DNA from 2 places in the Mesobacillus stamsii genome. Region 1 is predicted to be linked to the other one. Evidence: a T-box and tRNA genes for the amino acid it is inferred to sense, from the RefSeq annotation. Region 1 holds a T-box; the other holds one or more tRNA genes.

Region 1 (9,442 bases):
CGGAGAAATACACCGTGGAAGAGATGCTAAAAAGCGTTGCCGAGTATGTAAAAATTGGAGGGTAATTTATGAAACACCTTGAATTCAGCCGCCATCGCCGGCTTCGTCAGTCTGCGAACATGCGCGCACTTGTACGTGAAAATCATCTTCGCACCGAAGACTTGATTTATCCGCTTTTTATCGTAGAGGGAGAGAATGTGAAGACGGAAGTTTCGTCTATGCCCGGTGTCTATCATTTATCGCTTGATCGCCTGAAAGCAGAAATCACCGAAGTAGAAGCATTAGGAATTAAATCGGTGCTGCTGTTTGGTGTTCCAAAGGAAAAAGACGAATTAGGCTGCCAGGCATACCATGACCACGGAATCGTTCAGGAAGCCACCCGTGTAATCAAAAGGGATTTTCCAGATATGGTGGTCATCGCCGATACATGCCTGTGCGAATACACAAGTCATGGTCACTGCGGCGTCATCGAGAATGGCAAGGTGTTGAATGACCCGTCATTGGAGCTGCTTGGTAAGACTGCTGTCAGCCAGGCTAAGGCCGGAGCAGATATCATTGCACCGTCCAATATGATGGACGGATTCGTTGTCGCGATTCGCTTTGCGCTTGATGAAGCTGGTTTCCAGGATGTGCCGATCATGTCCTATGCAGTCAAGTATTCTTCCGCATTTTATGGTCCATTCCGTGAAGCGGCAGAGAGTACGCCGCAGTTCGGTGACCGCAAGTCCTACCAGATGGATCCAGCCAACCGCCTAGAAGCAATGCGCGAAGCGGAATCCGATGTAGCCGAAGGTGCTGACTTCCTAATCGTCAAGCCTGGCATGCCGTATCTTGATATTGTCCGCGACGTAAAAAATAATTTTAACCTGCCAGTGGTTATTTACAATGTCAGCGGCGAGTATTCAATGGTAAAAGCAGCAGCACAAAACGGCTGGGTGGATGAAAAGAGCATTGTCATGGAAATGCTCACTGGTATGAAGCGTGCAGGCTCAGATTTGATTATCACCTATCACGCGAAGGATGCAGCACGCTGGCTGCAGGAACAGTAATTTTAGCTGGAGTGCTGTGAAAAATAAAGGAAACAAGAGTAGCTAGATTATAGAAATGAGGGATACTATGCGCTCATATGATAAATCGATAAAAGCTTTCAAACAAGCGGTGGACTTATTGCCAGGTGGTGTTAACAGCCCTGTTCGCGCGTTTAAATCCGTTGATATGGATCCGATTTTCATGGAAAAAGGCAAGGGGTCAAAAATCTATGATATTGATGGCAATGAATATATCGACTATGTATTATCATGGGGACCGCTAATCCTCGGCCACACCAATGATCGCGTTGTCGCCGGGATCAAAAAAGTAGCAGAGCTTGGGACGAGTTTTGGAGCGCCTACAGTTATTGAGAATGAACTGGCTCAGCTTGTCATTGACCGGGTACCATCGATTGAAATGGTGAGGATGGTATCTTCGGGAACAGAAGCAACGATGAGTGCCTTGCGCCTGGCGCGCGGGTATACTGGCCGTAACAAAATTCTGAAGTTTGAAGGCTGCTACCATGGACATGGCGATTCGTTGCTCATCAAAGCTGGCTCTGGTGTCGCTACGCTCGGTTTGCCTGACAGTCCAGGTGTTCCTGAGGGTGTCGCTAAAAATACGATTACTGTACCTTACAACAATCTGGAGAGTGTTCGCTACGCATTTGAACAGTATGGGGATGACATCGCCGGTGTAATCGTGGAACCGGTTGCCGGAAATATGGGTGTTGTGCCGCCAGTAGAGGGCTTCCTAGAAGGTTTGCGCGAAATCACCTCACAGTATGGCACCGTATTGATTTTCGATGAGGTGATGACAGGCTTCCGAGTAGGGTATCATTGTGCGCAAGGTTATTACAATGTAACGCCTGACCTGACATGTCTTGGAAAGGTAATCGGCGGAGGACTTCCAGTCGGTGCCTACGGTGGAAAACGGGAAATTATGGAGCAAATTGCTCCGAGCGGTCCAATTTACCAGGCGGGAACCCTATCAGGGAACCCACTGGCGATGACTGCCGGACTCGAGACTTTGAAGCAGCTTACTCCTGATTCCTACAAAGAATTTGAGCGTAAAGCAGATATCCTTGAAACAGGACTGAAAGCCGCGGCAGAAAAATATGGAATTCCGCATATTATTAACCGTGCAGGCTCCATGATCGGCATCTTCTTCACCAATAAAGAAGTGATCAACTACGAAGCAGCCAAGACATCGAATCTAAAATTCTTCGCCGCCTATTATCGGGAAATGGCAAACGAAGGAGTGTACCTGCCACCATCTCAATTTGAAGGCTTATTCCTGTCGACAGCACATACAGACGAAGACCTGCAAAAAACAATCGAAGCAGCCGAAAAAGCATTTGCCAAGCTGCAGAATCACTAAACGAAAAGACACCCTTCACTTGGAGGGTGTCTTTTCGCATGAAAGGTACCCTTATGTAGGTGGGAATGCTCGCATAAGGGTATCTTTCCGCATGAAAGGTACCCTTATGGAGGAGGAAATGCTCGCATAAGGGTATCATTCCGCATGAAAGGTACCCTTATGTAGGTGGGAATGCTCGCATAAGGGTATCATTCCGCAAGAATGGTACCCTTATGTAGGAGGAAATGCTCGCATAAGGGTATCATTCCGCATGAAAGGTACCCTTATGTAGGAGGAAATGCTCGCATAAGGGTATCATTCCGCATGAAAGGTACCCTTATGTAGGTGGAAATGCTCGCATAAGGGTATCATTCCGCAAGAAAGGTACCCTTATGTAGGAGGAAATGCTCGCATAAGGGTATCATTCCGCATGAAAGGTACCCTTATGTAGGTGGGAATGCTCGCATAAGGGTATCATTCCGCATGAAAGGTACCCTTATGGAGGAGGAAATGCTCGCATAAGGGTATCATTCCGCAAGAAAGGTACCCTTATGTAGGTGGGAATGCTCGCATAAGGGTATCATTCCGCAAGAATGGTACTCCGTTCCAATCAACAGCCCCGATGATCCGCCAAACTAAAATAGGACCGGGCGCAGTTTGCCCGGTTTTGCTTACTTTTAACGAATATACCATTCTATATATCAAAGGCTGCACACGCCAACTCCTTTTTATGTTCTAAATGATCATAAAAGCAAATTAAGGTTCATAAAGTGTTAATGACATAGTGATTTTACGTTTAAGGAATGAAAGGAGGAGTCGCTTTGTCTCAGGGGAATCCATCGTACCTGCGATTTTCACTAGAGGAGTCAGTGTGGTTTCAAAGAGGACAGGAAGTCGCAGAGCTTGTCTCGATTTCACTCGATCCGAATATAACGATCCAGGAAAATGAGCAATATGTTTCTATTCGCGGATCTCTAGAGCTGACTGGGGAGTATACATGCTATGAACAACAGCAGGAGGAGGAAGAACAATTATCGGCGCTTAAGTACGTCCATTCTGTCATGGAGAGGGAAGAAGGGTTATTTGAATTTCTTCACCGCTTCCCGGTAGATATCACCATTCCGAAAAACCGGATTGAAAGTATTTATGACATTGATATCCATGTAGAAGCGTTCGATTATGCTTTTCCAGAAAAGGAGCGCCTGAAGCTGAATGCTGATTTGGCAATTACCGGTCTATATGGAGAGCAGCAGCATGAAGCGGTTAACGAAGAAAAAGAGGAACTGGAAATTAGTTACCGTGAAAATGAAATAGAAGAGGAGGCCGAGGCAGACATCAATCCATCAAGAGAAGCGGATGAACAGGATTTTCCAGATCCCCCGGCGTACTCTTTTGTTCAGCAGAATGAAGCGTTGAACCAGCAAGAGGAAGATTCCTATGAGGATGAATTATATGCGCCGTTCAGGGCAGAAGCGAAAAAAACAGCTGCAGCGAAACTGGATCCACAGACTCAAGAACAACCAGAACTAGAACCACAGGCTCAAGAACAACCAGAACCAGAACCGCAGACTCAAGAACAACCAGAACCAGCATTTGCTTTTCAGGATTTTAGAGGGGAGCAAGAGGTCGAAGTTGAGCAGGAGGCAGAAGAAGAAGAATCGATACCAGAAAACATGTCTGCTGAAGTGGAAGAAGAATCGGTAGAAAGTTCCTCTTCTCCATTGATGAAAAAGAAAAAACCGAACATGAAAAAAGGCATCTCCATAGCTGAATTTTTAGCGCGGAAAGAAGAGGAAACGGAAGTAGCGAAAATAAGAGTTTGCATCGTCCAGCAAGGAGATTCGCTTCAATCGATTTCGGATCGCTATGATGTATCTGTACAACAGCTGTTGCGAGTCAACCATTTGAACATCGATCATGAAGTACAGGAAGGCCAAGTATTATATGTACCTGGTGCGGCTATTCACCAATCTTAATAAGGAAACAAAGCAATGCCTTGTCCAAAAGGAAGCTGGTTGTCAGGGCTCGGCTGGATTGTGACAACTAATAGGTAAGTTGGGCAGGTGTATACAAGCACCTGCCCAACTATATTCATCGATAGAAGTTTCAGAAAGTAGGCGAGGGATCCGATGGATGAGCACAATCATTTAAATGAAGTATCTGCTGTGTTGAAACACTATCCAATCGAGCCCTATTTTGCGGAAGGATTTGGAAAAATAAAGAAGATCTATACGAAATCAGGTATCTTTGCTTTGAAAAAGATCCATCCGTATGAAGGGTCCGATTTTATCAAGCATATCCAGACTCTTTATCAAAAAGACTACAACAGGATCGTTCCTGTTTATCCATCAAGCGACGGCAGATATGCCATTTTGCATAACAATTCACTCTATTATTTAATGCCATGGGTGCCAAATGCTAACAGGGAGGATCAATCGGAAAAGCATAAGCAGCTGTTCAGGGAGCTGGCAAGAATGCATACCCTGTCAGCTAAGGAACTGGAAATCAGGCCGGAAGTGAAGCAAGAGCATTATGAGAACACTTTGAAAGAATGGGAAAAAGAAGAAGAATTTGTAAATGGGTTCCTTGAAAGCTGTGAGAACAAGACTTATATGTCTCCATTTGAATTAAACTTTTGTCTGTATTACATCCAGATTCGGCAGGCGATACAGTTTGCCAGAATAAAGCTGGAGACGTGGAATGAAAAAACGAAGGAACAGAAGAAAACAAGGACGGTGACATTACACGGAAAAGTCTCACCAGAGCATTTTTTGTTTGATGAAAGAGGATACGGCTACTTCATCAATTTCGAAAAAGCAAGGATAGGTTCTCCCATTCAAGATTTGCTGCCATTTCTGGCAAGGTCGTTAAAAACGCAGCCAAAGTATGGGGACGAAGTCATTGACTGGATTTATGTATATCTGAAGCATTTTCCTTTCCGGGATGATGAAATGCAGTTATTCATGAGTTATCTTGCTTTTCCATCCGGCATTATCCGGGTTGCAGAGACTTATCATCAACGCAAGAAGGACGTAGATGAAAGGAAATTTGTTCAGAAGCTGCAGCGTCAATATTGGCTCTTGAACAACACTGGCTATGTAGTAACGAAAATCGACGATCTCGAAAAGCAGAAAGAGCAGGCAAAGCAAGAGGGAGCTCAGAGCTGAATGCAGCAGCTCTTAGGCTCCTTAGAAAATGTCAAATTTGATTGCCAAAGCGATCAGAATGAAAATGGACAGCAGAAAAACATCGAAGGTCGACGGGAAGAAAAGGGTTCTTAATCCTTGAAAGACACAAAAAGGAATAATTAGTTGCGCGGATACTGCCCTCGTCGTCCTCGCCCATTTGGGGAGTGAATACGGATTATACCTATTTCTTTTCATAGCCATCCCTCCAAGCAAATATGATATCCTATTTTTATTCTATGAGGCATTGGCCCAAGATGTGCCGATTATTGGCACAGAACGTACCTAAAAGAATAAAATAAAGGAAAATAGGAAAGGATGATTGACGTCAATCATCTTTTTTAGGTAGTATTACTAATATAAATAAAGCAAAGCATGGATAGGGAAGAGTACATGAGCAATCCGCTTGAAGAGAGGAAGTCCAATTGCTGGGAGGACTTCTAAGCCGGAACCATGGAAGGTCGCCCTTGAGCATCGCCTGGGAACGGAATGACTCTCAGTAACAGGCGACGGTGAAGAGCCGTTATCCAGATTTGAGCCAGCGACAGATGTTTTTACCGTTGCTGGAAAAAAAGGTGGTACCGCGAACATACTCCATTCGTCCTTTTATGGCGATTGGAGTTTTTTTATTTTTACAAAAGGAAAAGCAGTTGATAGGAGGAAAAAATGATGGAAGAGAATTTGTCGATGCCGACTAAATACGATCCGTCTGCAATTGAGCAGGGACGCTATGAATGGTGGGTTAAGGGAAAGTTTTTCGAAGCAAAGGATGATGAAACGAAGAAACCTTATACTATTGTGATTCCGCCGCCAAACGTAACTGGGAAGCTTCATCTCGGCCATGCATGGGATACTGCGCTGCAGGATATCCTTACGCGGATGAAGCGGATGCAGGGCTATGACGTACTTTGGCTGCCGGGAATGGACCATGCCGGGATTGCCACACAGGCAAAGGTGGACGAAAAGCTACGAAGCCAGGGCATCAACCGCTACGAGCTTGGCCGCGAAAAGTTTTTAAAAGAAACATGGAAATGGAAAGAAGAATACGCGCAGCATATCCGCAAGCAATGGTCTAAGCTAGGACTTGGCCTCGATTACAGCCGGGAGCGCTTCACTTTGGACGAGGGCCTTTCGAAGGCTGTTAAAGAAGTATTCGTATCTTTATACCGCAAAGGGCTGATCTACCGCGGCGAATACATTATCAACTGGGACCCGGCAGCTAAAACAGCTTTATCTGATATTGAGGTTATCCATAAAGATGTCCAGGGTGCCTTCTACCATATGAGATATCCTCTGGCTGATGGCAGCGGACATATCGAAATCGCTACGACCAGACCGGAAACGATGCTTGGTGATACGGCGGTTGCGGTCCATCCGGAAGATGACCGTTACAAGCATCTGATCGGCAAGACGGTCATTCTGCCAATCGTTGGCCGCGAGATTCCGATTGTCGGCGACGATTATGTTGACATGGAATTTGGCTCTGGGGCTGTGAAAATCACGCCGGCACATGACCCTAATGACTTTGAAATCGGCAACCGCCATAAACTGGAAAGAGTTCTTGTCATGAACGAAGATGGCTCGATGAATGCTAAAGCCGGCAAGTACCAGGGCATGGATCGGTTTGAGTGCCGCAAGCAAATCGTCAAGGACCTTCAGGAAGCAGGCATTCTTTTCAAGATGGAAGAGCACCTGCACTCTGTTGGGCACTCAGAGCGAAGCGGAGCGGTTGTGGAGCCGTATTTATCCACTCAATGGTTCGTTAAAATGCAGCCGCTTGCCGACGAAGCAGTTGCGTTGCAAACCAAAGAAGAGAAAGTACACTTCGTCCCTGAGCGCTTTGAAAATACGTATATGCGCTGGATGGAAAATATTCGTGACTGGTGTATTTCCCGCCAGCTATGGTGGGGCCACCGGATTCCAGCCTGGTATCATAAGGAAACAGGCGAGATATATGTTGACCATGAGCCTCCTCTTGACCCTGAAAATTGGGAGCAGGATCATGACGTTCTAGATACATGGTTCAGCTCGGCCCTATGGCCATTTTCGACGATGGGCTGGCCGAATGAGGAGGCAGCTGATTATAAGCGCTACTATCCAACCGATGCACTCGTTACAGGGTATGATATTATCTTCTTCTGGGTGTCAAGGATGATTTTCCAGGGACTTGAATTCACAGGAAAGCGTCCATTCAAGGATGTTTTGATTCACGGACTTGTTCGTGCAGAAGACGGTCGGAAAATGAGTAAATCACTTGGAAACGGTGTCGATCCGATGGACGTCATCGACCAGTACGGTGCCGACTCCCTCCGCTACTTCCTGACAACAGGAAGCGCGCCGGGGCAGGACCTTCGCTTCAGCACGGAGAAAGTGGAAGCAACCTGGAACTTTGCAAATAAAATCTGGAACGCATCACGATTTGCGTTAATGAATATGAATGGGCTCCAATATGATGAAATCGATTTGAGTGGCGAGAAATCGGTTGCTGACAAATGGATTTTGACAAGGTTGAACGAAACAATTGAAACAGTGACAAGGCTGTCGGACCGTTATGAATTCGGTGAGGTAGGCCGCGCACTTTATAACTTCATCTGGGATGATCTTTGTGACTGGTATATTGAAATGGCGAAGCTGCCGCTATATGGCGAAGAGGAGACGGCCAAGAAAACGACTAGATCGATTCTTGCGTATGTACTTGATAACACAATGCGTCTGTTGCATCCGTTCATGCCTTTCATCACGGAAGAAATTTGGCAGAACCTCCCTCATAAGGGGGAATCAATTACCGTTGCCAGTTGGCCTGAGGTTGATCCAGTACTTACAGATCTACAGGCTGCAGAAGAGATGAAGCTGCTTGTGGAAGTGATCCGTTCTGTTAGGAATATCCGCTCTGAGGTGAACACGCCTCTAAGCAAAAAGGTTGATATATTCCTGAAAGCGAAGGACGAAACGACACTGAGCATGCTGGAAAACAACCGCGGTTACCTCATTCGTTTCTGTAATCCGGAAAAACTTGAGATCGGCCTGGAAGTGACCGCACCTGAAAAAGCAATGACAGCTGTTGCAACCGGCATCGAAATCATCCTTCCACTTGAAGGCCTGATCAATATCGATGAAGAAATCGCCCGACTTCAAAAGGAGAAGGAAAAACTTGATAAAGAAGTGGAGCGTGTTCAGAAGAAGCTTGCCAATGAAGGCTTTGTTAAAAAGGCTCCTGAGAAAGTCATTGAGGAAGAGCGTGCGAAGGAAAAGGATTATTTGGAAAAACGGGTAGCTGTGGAAGCTCGCATTAAGGAATGGAGAAACTAATATAGGATACTTTGGAGACGAACTATTTTTTTGGTTCGTCTTCATCTTAAATAGAGGTGTGTTATAAGATGTTTGATACATATGAACAAGCAATTGATTGGATTCATACAAGACTAAGATTAGGAATCAAGCCAGGCCTTTCTAGAATGGCATGGATGCTGGAAAGACTGGAGCATCCCGAAAGACGGATCAAAACGATACATGTCGGCGGCACAAACGGAAAAGGGTCTACTGTCACCTTTCTGCGCGCTATCCTGCAGACTGCAGGATACCGGGTCGGCACCTTTACCTCTCCCTATTTCGAACAATTCAATGAGCGGATCAGCGTGAATGGGCAGCCAATCAGTGATGCTGAACTGATTGAACTGGCGAATGTGATCAAGCCGCTTGCCGATGAACTGGATCGAAGCGAGTTGGGCGGGCCGACTGAATTTGAAGTAATTACTGCGATGTCCTTCTATTATTTTGCCAAGATGTCCCCTGTTGATGTCGTCCTCTATGAAGTAGGCTTGGGCGGCAGGTTCGACTCTACAAATGTGATCCATCCGCTGCTTTCGATC
Region 2 (9,442 bases), on a different contig from region 1:
TATAAGACGAAATGAACAGAGTCGGATTCGTATTGATCAATTTCTTCTTCTTCCGGAACATTCTGCTCATGAATGAAAACGGTCCTGCGCACTTCAAATGCATCTGCTAATTCTTGTTCATTCGTAACTATTTTTACTTCCACGATTTTTTATTCCTTTCTAAGCCTGAATGTTTCATAAACTGTCCACGAACCATTGTCCAATTGATACAGCAAATGGAGGCGATCAGCAGTATCTTCGAATTGGACTTTTGTCATCCTCAAAGAACCATACACGTCCGAATGCTCATCATCTGACATATTCTGTCCGATGGTGATATGCGGCACAAAATTATACTCCTGGTCTCCTTCGAATGCTGAATTTAGCTCAGAATGGAGGGAGACTAAATCTTCAGGTGATTCCACCTTCAGGTATATTACATTATTTACCGGTTTAAAAGAACCAATCTTTGTAATATTTAGAGAGACTGGATTAAAATTCCTGGCAATCGCATCGATTTTTTGGACGACATTTTTAATTTCTTCTTCAGTTGCTTCAAATGGCGATTTTAATGTAAGATGCGGCGGGATTAATGCATAATGTGGATCATACCGTCTTCTTAATGAATTTGCATAATCTTGGATTTTCTTTGATGGAAAAATGACAATACCGAATTTCATCTAAAAACCCCCGTTTCATGATAGTGTTAAGCAACCCGAAAATATGATTGTCCTTCATTATAACAAATTTTCGAAATATATTATATAGAGAAGCATTCATCAAGAAAACATGTTTTCATGGCTCGTTTGAGGTTGGGTTGCCAATAGGTCCAAGTATGGTCGCCGCTGAATTCTTCGTAAAAATAGCCAAAGCCTTTCTCCTTAAATATCCTGGAAAGCTCTCTGTTGGGAGTTAGGAAATCTTTATCCGGGGAGGATGTTCGAACCACTGTCTCCCGTTCGCCGACCGTGTGGTATATATTTAGCAACTCAGGTGTATGGAAGTTTTTAACTGCCAAAAGTACTTCCTCATTCACATAAGGAGATTGAAGCAGAACCTTACCAAAAGTATGTGGATACTGGATAGCCGCTAGCAAGGAAGCGGTTGCAGCAAGTGAGTCTCCGACTAAGGCGCGCCCCATGCCCATTTGGTAAGTTGGATATCGTTCATCCAAATATGGGATAAGCTCATGAGCCAGAAAACGAATATAGGCGTGGTGCTTTTCCCCTTGTGGATGGTATTTTTGTCGCCTGTCTTCTACTGAATGATAGGGGACTCCAATGATAAGGACTTTTTCGATTTCATTTTTGCCCAGGAGTTCATCGGCAATCCTGCCAATTCGGCCTAGTTGGAAGTAATCTCGGCCGTCCTGTGCGATCAGTAAGGAATATTTATATAATGGGGAATAATTGGCAGGCAGATATGCAAGCAAACTCAGTTCTTCCCCAAGCTCTTTGCTTTGAAAAGGTATTTCTTCCATTTTACCAATAGGAAACTCCATTTACTTACCTCCCGGTTCATCAAATTGCACTAATTGTCAGTTCGATTTTAACATAGGTAGTAGAAAAAAGCTTTTCAGGCCATAAAAGGTAGAGTTAATTTCAAATATTTTTTCTTTGACAAAAGCATGAATAATTATGTTAAGATTATATTGAATATTCTATATAATAAGGGGGAAATAATGTGGTAAAAAAGAAATTTCTTTTGTACATGGTGCTAACGTTTGTTCTTTCCATGACGCTTGCAGCATGTGGGGGCGGTTCTACCCAAACGAGCGGCGGCGAGGGACAAACACAAGAAAAACCTAAATTTATGAGCATCCTAACGGGCGGGACAGGTGGTACATACTTCCCATTGGGCGGCGCGTTTGCCAACATTGTCTCTGATGCAACTGGAATTGATACAAATGCTGAAACAACTGGAGCTTCTGCAGAAAACATGCAGAGTATTAAAGACGATAAAGGAGAAATCGCATTCACCCAAACGGACATTGCATCCTATGCTACAGAAGGGAAATTAATGTTTGAAGGAAATGCGATAGACAATATCAAAGCAATTGGCACCCTTTATCCTGAAACGATCCAGATTGTAACGACAGAAAAAACAGGAATTAAGACCGTTGAAGACCTAAAAGGTAAGAAAATCTCCATCGGTGCTCCCGGATCTGGTACAGCAGCAAATGCTGAGCAAATCCTTGAGGTGTATGGTATGTCTCTTGACGACATTCAAAAGCAAGATTTAAGCTTCGATGAATCAGTTAATGGCATCAAAGATGGAAATATTGATGCAGCGTTCGTAACTGCGGGTCATCCTACTGCGGCGGTAGAAGAATTGTCTGCTACAGACAAAGTTGTGATTGTACCAGTGGATGCTGACAAAGCAGATAAACTCATCGAGAAATATCCATATTACACTAAAGAAGAAATTGGTAGCGGAACGTATAAAATTAGTGCAGCGGTTCCGACTGTTGCAGTTCAGGCAATGCTTGTTGTAAAAGCAGGACTTTCTGATGAAGTTGTCTATGACATCACGAAAGCGATCTTTGAAAATTTGGATAAGGTTCAACATGCAAAAGCAAAACAAATTAACCCAGAAAACGCTCTGAATGGTGTAGGAATCGATGTTCATCCAGGAGCTCAGAAATATTTTGACGAAAAGGGAATCAAGGCTGCTAATTAATAAATAGACTTTGACCGGACAATAACTTTCAAGGTTCCTCTGTCCGGTCCCTTTTTTTGATTGATGTTCGTACAGTTTCGTAAATGGATAGCAGACGGGCGAGGCGGAAGAAAATGAAATTACTTAGGAAGAGATTTCTCTTCATTCTAGTGTTCCTCTTTCTCTTATTGGCGTTCAGTTTCTTTTACATACCATATAAAACAGCTCTTGTTTTTATTCAACCGGAGCGAGAGGAAATCCTGTGTTTTATCCCAATCTCAGAGGGCGATCGTTTCAAGATAAAATATACGCATTCCATCCACCTTTCAGATGTGATAGAAAGCTATCAAATTACGGAGCAAAGGGAAATTCGCCAATATGAATTAGAATACGAAGACTTTGCAATCGGAATGCCATCCCAACCAGCAGAAGGGGAAAGCTTTGAAATGAAGGATGGCAAATATTATATAAAAAATATGAACAGAAGGTTTGATAATTTCATCCTGCGTGTCGGAAAAGTTCGCGCGAATCATACTTTTGTTCAAGATAATTTATCTTTTCCGTTGTCAAAAGCAATTGAACCTGGGACAAGCGTCAAAATACAAGTGGAAAAAATAAACTTACTACAGCAATTAAGAGGAGTGAATATCCTTGAGCACAACGAACCATGATACATTAACGCTAGAACAGCAGCAAGAACTGATGGAGAAATACGATCCAGAAGCTGCTTCAAGGAAATTAAAAGGGATAATCGGGACAATTGTATTTATCTTGTTGTTAACCTTCTCGCTATTTCAGCTGTACACTTCTATATTCGGTGTATTAACAGCACAGCTTCAGCGATCGATCCATTTGGGATTTGCGCTTGCACTAATCTTTCTGTTGTTTCCTGCCCGTAAAAAAAACCTTTCGAAAAATAAAGTTACCTGGTTTGACATCCTATTAGCTTTGCTTGCAGTGGTGGTCGGTGCATATTGGCCTGTAATGATAGACGAGCTGGTAAATCGGGTTGGGAGACTTACACCAGTTGATTTTTCTATTGGGCTTGCTGCAATCGTGCTCGTTCTTGAAGCTACCAGAAGAACAGTGGGGCTGCCAATCATGGTAATCGCCGCTCTTTTCATGGCATACGCAGTATATGGACCTTATATGCCTGGATTCCTGGCACATCGTGGATTGGATTTTGACAGCTTGATTCAAACGATGTTCTTTACAACCGAGGGGATTCTTGGGACCCCGTTAGGTGTTTCGTCCACATTCATCTTTTTATTCTTATTGTTTGGATCCTTTCTAGAAAAAACAGGTGTCGGCCAATATTTTAATGATCTTGCCGTGTTTATTGCCGGAAAGAGAATTGGCGGACCAGCGAAGGTTGCGATTTTTTCTAGTGCTTTACAAGGAACAATTAGCGGAAGTTCGGTTGCAAACGTTGTTCAGTCTGGAGCTTTCACTATTCCAATGATGAAAAAATTGGGGTACGGAAAGGAATTCTCTGGTGCTGTAGAAGCTTCTGCTTCAACAGGTGGTCAGCTAATGCCTCCAATAATGGGCGCAGCTGCGTTCTTAATGGTTGAATTTATTGGCGGCGGGATCACTTATTGGGACATTGCAAAAGCGGCAACTATCCCTGCTGTTCTCTATTTTACCGGAATTTGGATCATGACCCATTTTGAAGCAAAAAGAGTAGGGCTTAGAGGCTTAACGGATGATGAAATTCCTGGACGGAGAGAAATTTTCTCCAAGCTTTATTTGCTCTTTCCGATTGTGGCTATCATGGTTTTGATGTTAACTGGCATGAGCGTTATGAGATCAGCTATTTGGAGTATTTTGATTACCGTAGTGGTAAGTGCGATTAGAAAAGAAACACGGATAGGATTCAAAGGAATAATAGCGGCTCTTGTAGATGGAGCGCGTTCGGCACTTGGTGTTGTAGCTGCAACGGCTTCAGCAGGTATTATTGTAGGTGTTGTAACGAAAACAGGTCTTGGGTTGAAGCTTGCAAATGGTCTATTGGATCTTGCTGGAGGAGCATTGATCCCAACATTGTTCTTTACTATGATTGCCTCCCTAATTCTGGGGATGGGTTCACCAACAACTGCAAATTATGTTATCACTTCTACCATTGCAGCACCGGCAATCATCTTGCTTGGAGTACCGGATTTATCAGCACATTTATTTGTTTTCTATTTTGGAATTATCGCGGATATTACGCCCCCTGTAGCACTCGCAGCATTTGCAGCAGCTGGTGTATCGGGCGGAGAACCTCTAAAAACAGGGGTAATGTCATCAAAACTGGCAATTGCTGCCTTTATCATTCCTTACATTTTTGTTTTGTCACCTCAAATGCTGATGATAGATACAACGTGGTATGAGTTGATTTGGGTAGTTTTTACTGCGTTATCAGGAATGATATTAATTGGAGCAGGCATTATCGGGCATTGGTTAAGGAGTCTATTCTGGTATGAAAGAGTTATCGCAATGATTGGCGGATTGCTGCTAATTTATCCAGAGAAAATTTCCGATATTATTGGTCTAGGTTCATTTATATTAATCATTGCCTTGCAATTACTGAGCAAGAGAAAAAATACCCCTAAGGCAAGTATAGCAAGTTAATTTTGAGAAGAAGTCCGCTTTATATGGGGCTTCTTTCTTCTCATTCTTCCGTTCTTGCATAATCGAAAAGATATTTTCAAGAACCATTCACACTATAATATTGTTGACACGATGCTGAATTCAGTTTATAGTAATAAATGTCCTCATCAAGCAGGACAAAATTATAACGATTCCTTAGCTCAGCTGGGAGAGCGCTACCTTGACAGGGTAGAGGTCGCTGGTTCGAACCCAGTAGGAATCATATTGGAATTGACGCCTGAATCCTTTGATTAACAAGGGATTCAGGCTTTTCTTCTTTACCCGGTTAATTTTGGCCATTTATGGTTTCTAAGGACGTGGTAAATGGAAAGGCCGTCACTGTAATTTTCATTTCCATAATCGACTGGTATCAACGAAAAAGCTGCCAACCAGACTGAAAAATAGGAATATTGGACAAAAAATGTTTGAGGTTCTATGATATTTTTGGAAATCAGAATGTTTAGGACCACTACGGAGCCAAGATTAAAAATTACTCCTCCGGCATGGACTAGAAAGTGGGTAAGCCTATTATTCCATTTTAACTGGCCGTATTCGCAAAAGGCATCCAAAAAATACATGCTATTCAAGATAAAGGGTCCTTTTTTAAAAACTGTTCTCCCTCGTCCAAGTGAAAAACTGAATTTGCCGCCGAACAGCCATGCAAAGAAGGAATGTCCTAATTCATGGACGAGTGAAACAATCGGATAAATGAAAAATAGGGCAAGGAGAAAACTTAAAAAATCTGAAAAACCGAACATGAAGTCAGAACCTCCTTCATAGGATTAAAAAATAGTCTGTTGAATTTTTCCCCAGGTGAATGATTATAAACGAACTCAGGAACTTAAAAATCAAGATATAACTTCCTCATTATGGAAAAAAGAGAAAAGTTATTGCCTATACCCTTTCTATGGAGAAAGAATAGAATAGTACTGAACAAAAATACTGGAGGTGAAATGATGTCAAAGGAAAAACCGGGCAAGGAAATTCATGTGGATCATCTGACAATCTACGCTAAGGAAGTAGAAATTATTCACGACGGGGAAAGAGAGCAGCAAGGAGAAAGAAGGCACCCCTTCGCTTTTTTTGGTCCGCGAAGAAGTCAGGCACTTGATACCGATGAAGAGCATGAAAGAAAAGAAGAAAGCAACTCTGATGTGGGAGAAGAAGGAGAAGAACGAAAAGGTTTTAGGTGGTTGTAAGGATCGTTATTGACTTCACCGGAGTTTGATCGCGTCCATTTTTATTGTCTACCCCTGTGAAAACTTCATAACATCTTTAGAGTAATGCCAGGCCATGCATTTAGTGGTTCTGGCTTTTTTTATATAGTGTGTTTTTTCCGCATATCTTGTCGTACAATGAAGAATCGAGCGCATCGATGAGTATAGGACGGGAATAGGGAGGCTCGCCAAGCAGAGTGAAGGAGAAGAAGTATTAGCCCCTATTTTCGTTAATTATCAGACAATTAGGATTTTGTATGAATATTACACGATTGTTACAATTATATTTATAAATATATTCTTGTCCATGAAACTCCTGTGTAAGAGGTCAAAAGAACTGTTTTGCAGAAAAAGTTTCGTTCGGAAGAAAAGAGGGTAGATGATTGCAAGGTTGAATGTTGCGGTTTTCATATAATTTTATGATGCCGATTAACAGATAAAAAGTTTATAGATTATGAGGGGGAGTTTTAAACAGTGAAGAAAATAGTTTCGTTAATTATTTCTATGGTGGCAATTTCAGGTCTACTGGCTGCTTGTGGCAGCGAGGAAACGACATCCGGTGCAGGCGGAATGAAGCTGGCTGAGAACGGAAAGTTCACTTTTGCGTCCTCGGGTGAATTCAAGCCATTCAGCGTAACGAATGGAGAGGGACAGATGACTGGTTTTGACATCGATGTCGCCGAAGCAGTCGCTAAGGAGCTCGGTCTAGAACCGAACCAACAAAAATTCAAGTTTGCAAGCATTGTGGAAGGTGTGAAAACAGGACGCTTTGATGCTGCTGTGGCAAGTCATACCATCAATGAAGAACGGTCGCAGCATGTTGATTTTTCTACTCCATACTACTATTCGGGACCGCAGATTTTTGTCAGACCTGACAGTAAGGTTGAGAAGCTTTCAGATTTAGAAGGATTGGAAATAGCTGTTGCAAAAGGGTCCACTTATGCAACATCAGCTGAAGAAGTGACAGATAATATTGTGCTTTATGACAGTGACGTAACTGCTTTAGAAGCGTTAGCCAACAACAGGCACGACGCTGTTATAACGGACTTTATTACAGGTAAGGAAGCAATTGGCGCCGGCCTTGAGATTGAAGGCAAAGAGCTTCTTGGCCGAAGCGAACAGGCAATTGCAATAGCCAAAGACAACGATGAACTGCTGAAAAAAGTCAACGAAGCCTTGGATACTTTGAGAGAAAATGGAACGTTGAAAAAAATCAGTGAAAACTATTTTGGTGAAGACATCACGGTCAAACCGGAATAATAGGTTGTTAACTTTGGCGAATGTGCGGTTATCCCGCACATTCGTTTCTGCTTAAATATCCTGTTTGATAACATGAATGAATGAATATGAGCCAATAGGGAGTTGAATGTATTTTGCCAAGCCTAACGCATGTTATAGATGTTTTTTTTGCCACGTATGATGTCTTTCTCAAAGGCATGATGCTCACGTTGCAAGTTACAGCAATTTCGATTTTAATCGCAATTTTTATTGGGCTATTTTTCGCCTTTTTAAAAATTTCAGGAGTCAAAGTATTGCAATGGATTGCGGATGCCTATATTTATCTGGTTAGAGGAACTCCATTAATTGTCCAGATTTTTATCTTCTATTTTGGAATGACGAGTTTTAATATATCGGCCTTCTGGTCAGTAGCACTTGGTCTTGCTTTCCATAACGGGGCGTATATTGCGGAAATCTTCCGAGGAACTATCCAATCCATTGACAAAGGCCAGATGGAAGCAGGTCGGTCTCTAGGAATGAGCAGATCCCTTAGCATGAGACGAATTATCCTGCCACAAGCTTTTCGCCGTGCCCTGCCTCCGCTTGGGAATCAATTCATCATCGGCCTCAAGGATTCATCACTAGCAGCCTTCATTGGAATGTATGAATTATTCAATGTCGCAACAACAATGGGATCAAACGATTTTGACAATATGACCTATTTGCTCATAGTTGCCGTTTACTATCTATTCCTTGTTTATTTGATATCTATTGTAGTTAGATTGCTTGAGAAAAAACTATCCGTAAGTGACTAAGGAGGAAATAAATTTGGACGGACGGGATATGATTGAAGTTAAGAAATTGAATAAATCATTTGGCGATCTTCATGTATTGAAGGATGTCGATATAAATGTCAAAGAAAGTGACGTGGTCTGCCTGATTGGCGCCAGCGGCTCGGGAAAAAGCACCTTGCTACGCTGCCTGAACTTTTTGGAAATCAAAGATAATGGGCAAATTATCATTGAAGGGGAGGAAATTAATGCTGATAGCCATGATTTGAATAAAGTACGCCAGAAAATCGGCATGGTTTTCCAGCACTTTAACCTATTTCCTCATAAAAACGTGATTGAGAACATTATGGAGGCACCAGTCCATGTGAAGGGTGTCAGCAAGGAACAGGCGATCAAAGAGGCAAAAGAACTGCTTGCAAAGGTTGGACTTGCTGATAAAGAAAAAGTATATCCATCCAAGCTGTCAGGTGGACAAAAGCAAAGGGTAGCTATTGCAAGAGCCCTAGCGATGAAACCTGACATCATGTTGTTTGATGAGCCAACTTCAGCTCTCGATCCTGAATTAGTTGGAGAAGTTTTAACAACGATGAAGGAGCTTGCAGAAGAAGGCATGACGATGGTCGTCGTCACACATGAAATGGGATTTGCCCGCGAGGTGGCTGATTGGGTTGTATACATGCATGGAGGCAGAATCGTCGAAGTCGGACGGCCAGAAGAGTTTTTTGAAAATCCAACAGAAGAACGCACACGTGAGTTTTTAAGCAATATTTTTTAATGTTTGAACGCTTAGGCTTCTAAGCGTTTGTTTATTGGACGGGAACAAGCGGGAAAAGTTCGTTGCGTTGAGGATATTTAAGGGAAAAAGAATGCAGAATACAAATTAACTAAAAAGAATAAGAAAGAACGACTTCTCTGGTCGGCCATCCGAGGCACAGGACGTGGCATTCT

The links. A T-box is a leader RNA that pairs with one kind of tRNA and senses whether it is charged. The one in region 1 lies ahead of J2S25_RS11595 (valine--tRNA ligase), so its partner is inferred to be a tRNA-Val.
Region 2: it encodes a tRNA-Val, which carries the amino acid that the T-box ahead of J2S25_RS11595 (valine--tRNA ligase) is inferred to sense. The anticodon was not compared.

Annotation. Positions count from the first base shown of each region.
Region 1 is NZ_JAUSUN010000013.1:27,672-37,113, forward strand. Features, by position in the region: gene J2S25_RS11565 (uroporphyrinogen-III synthase) at 1-65, shown strand, start outside; gene hemB (porphobilinogen synthase) at 69-1,049, shown strand; gene hemL (glutamate-1-semialdehyde 2,1-aminomutase) at 1,117-2,409, shown strand; gene spoVID (stage VI sporulation protein D) at 3,210-4,364, shown strand; gene ysxE (spore coat protein YsxE) at 4,518-5,555, shown strand; gene J2S25_RS20160 (YszA family small membrane protein) at 5,577-5,777, opposite strand; T-box leader at 5,941-6,182, shown strand; gene J2S25_RS11595 (valine--tRNA ligase) at 6,240-8,882, shown strand; gene J2S25_RS11600 (bifunctional folylpolyglutamate synthase/dihydrofolate synthase) at 8,951-9,442, shown strand, end outside.
Region 2 is NZ_JAUSUN010000008.1:77,963-87,404, reverse strand. Features, by position in the region: gene J2S25_RS08715 (GNAT family N-acetyltransferase) at 1-143, opposite strand, end outside; gene J2S25_RS08710 (YjcG family protein) at 150-659, opposite strand; gene J2S25_RS08705 (alpha/beta hydrolase) at 740-1,480, opposite strand; gene J2S25_RS08700 (TAXI family TRAP transporter solute-binding subunit) at 1,663-2,658, shown strand; gene J2S25_RS08695 (DUF1850 domain-containing protein) at 2,772-3,308, shown strand; gene J2S25_RS08690 (TRAP transporter permease) at 3,340-5,250, shown strand; tRNA gene J2S25_RS08685 (tRNA-Val) at 5,419-5,491, shown strand; gene J2S25_RS08680 (zinc metalloprotease) at 5,547-6,026, opposite strand; gene J2S25_RS08675 (hypothetical protein) at 6,222-6,467, shown strand; gene J2S25_RS08670 (transporter substrate-binding domain-containing protein) at 6,960-7,745, shown strand; gene J2S25_RS08665 (amino acid ABC transporter permease) at 7,859-8,518, shown strand; gene J2S25_RS08660 (amino acid ABC transporter ATP-binding protein) at 8,547-9,269, shown strand.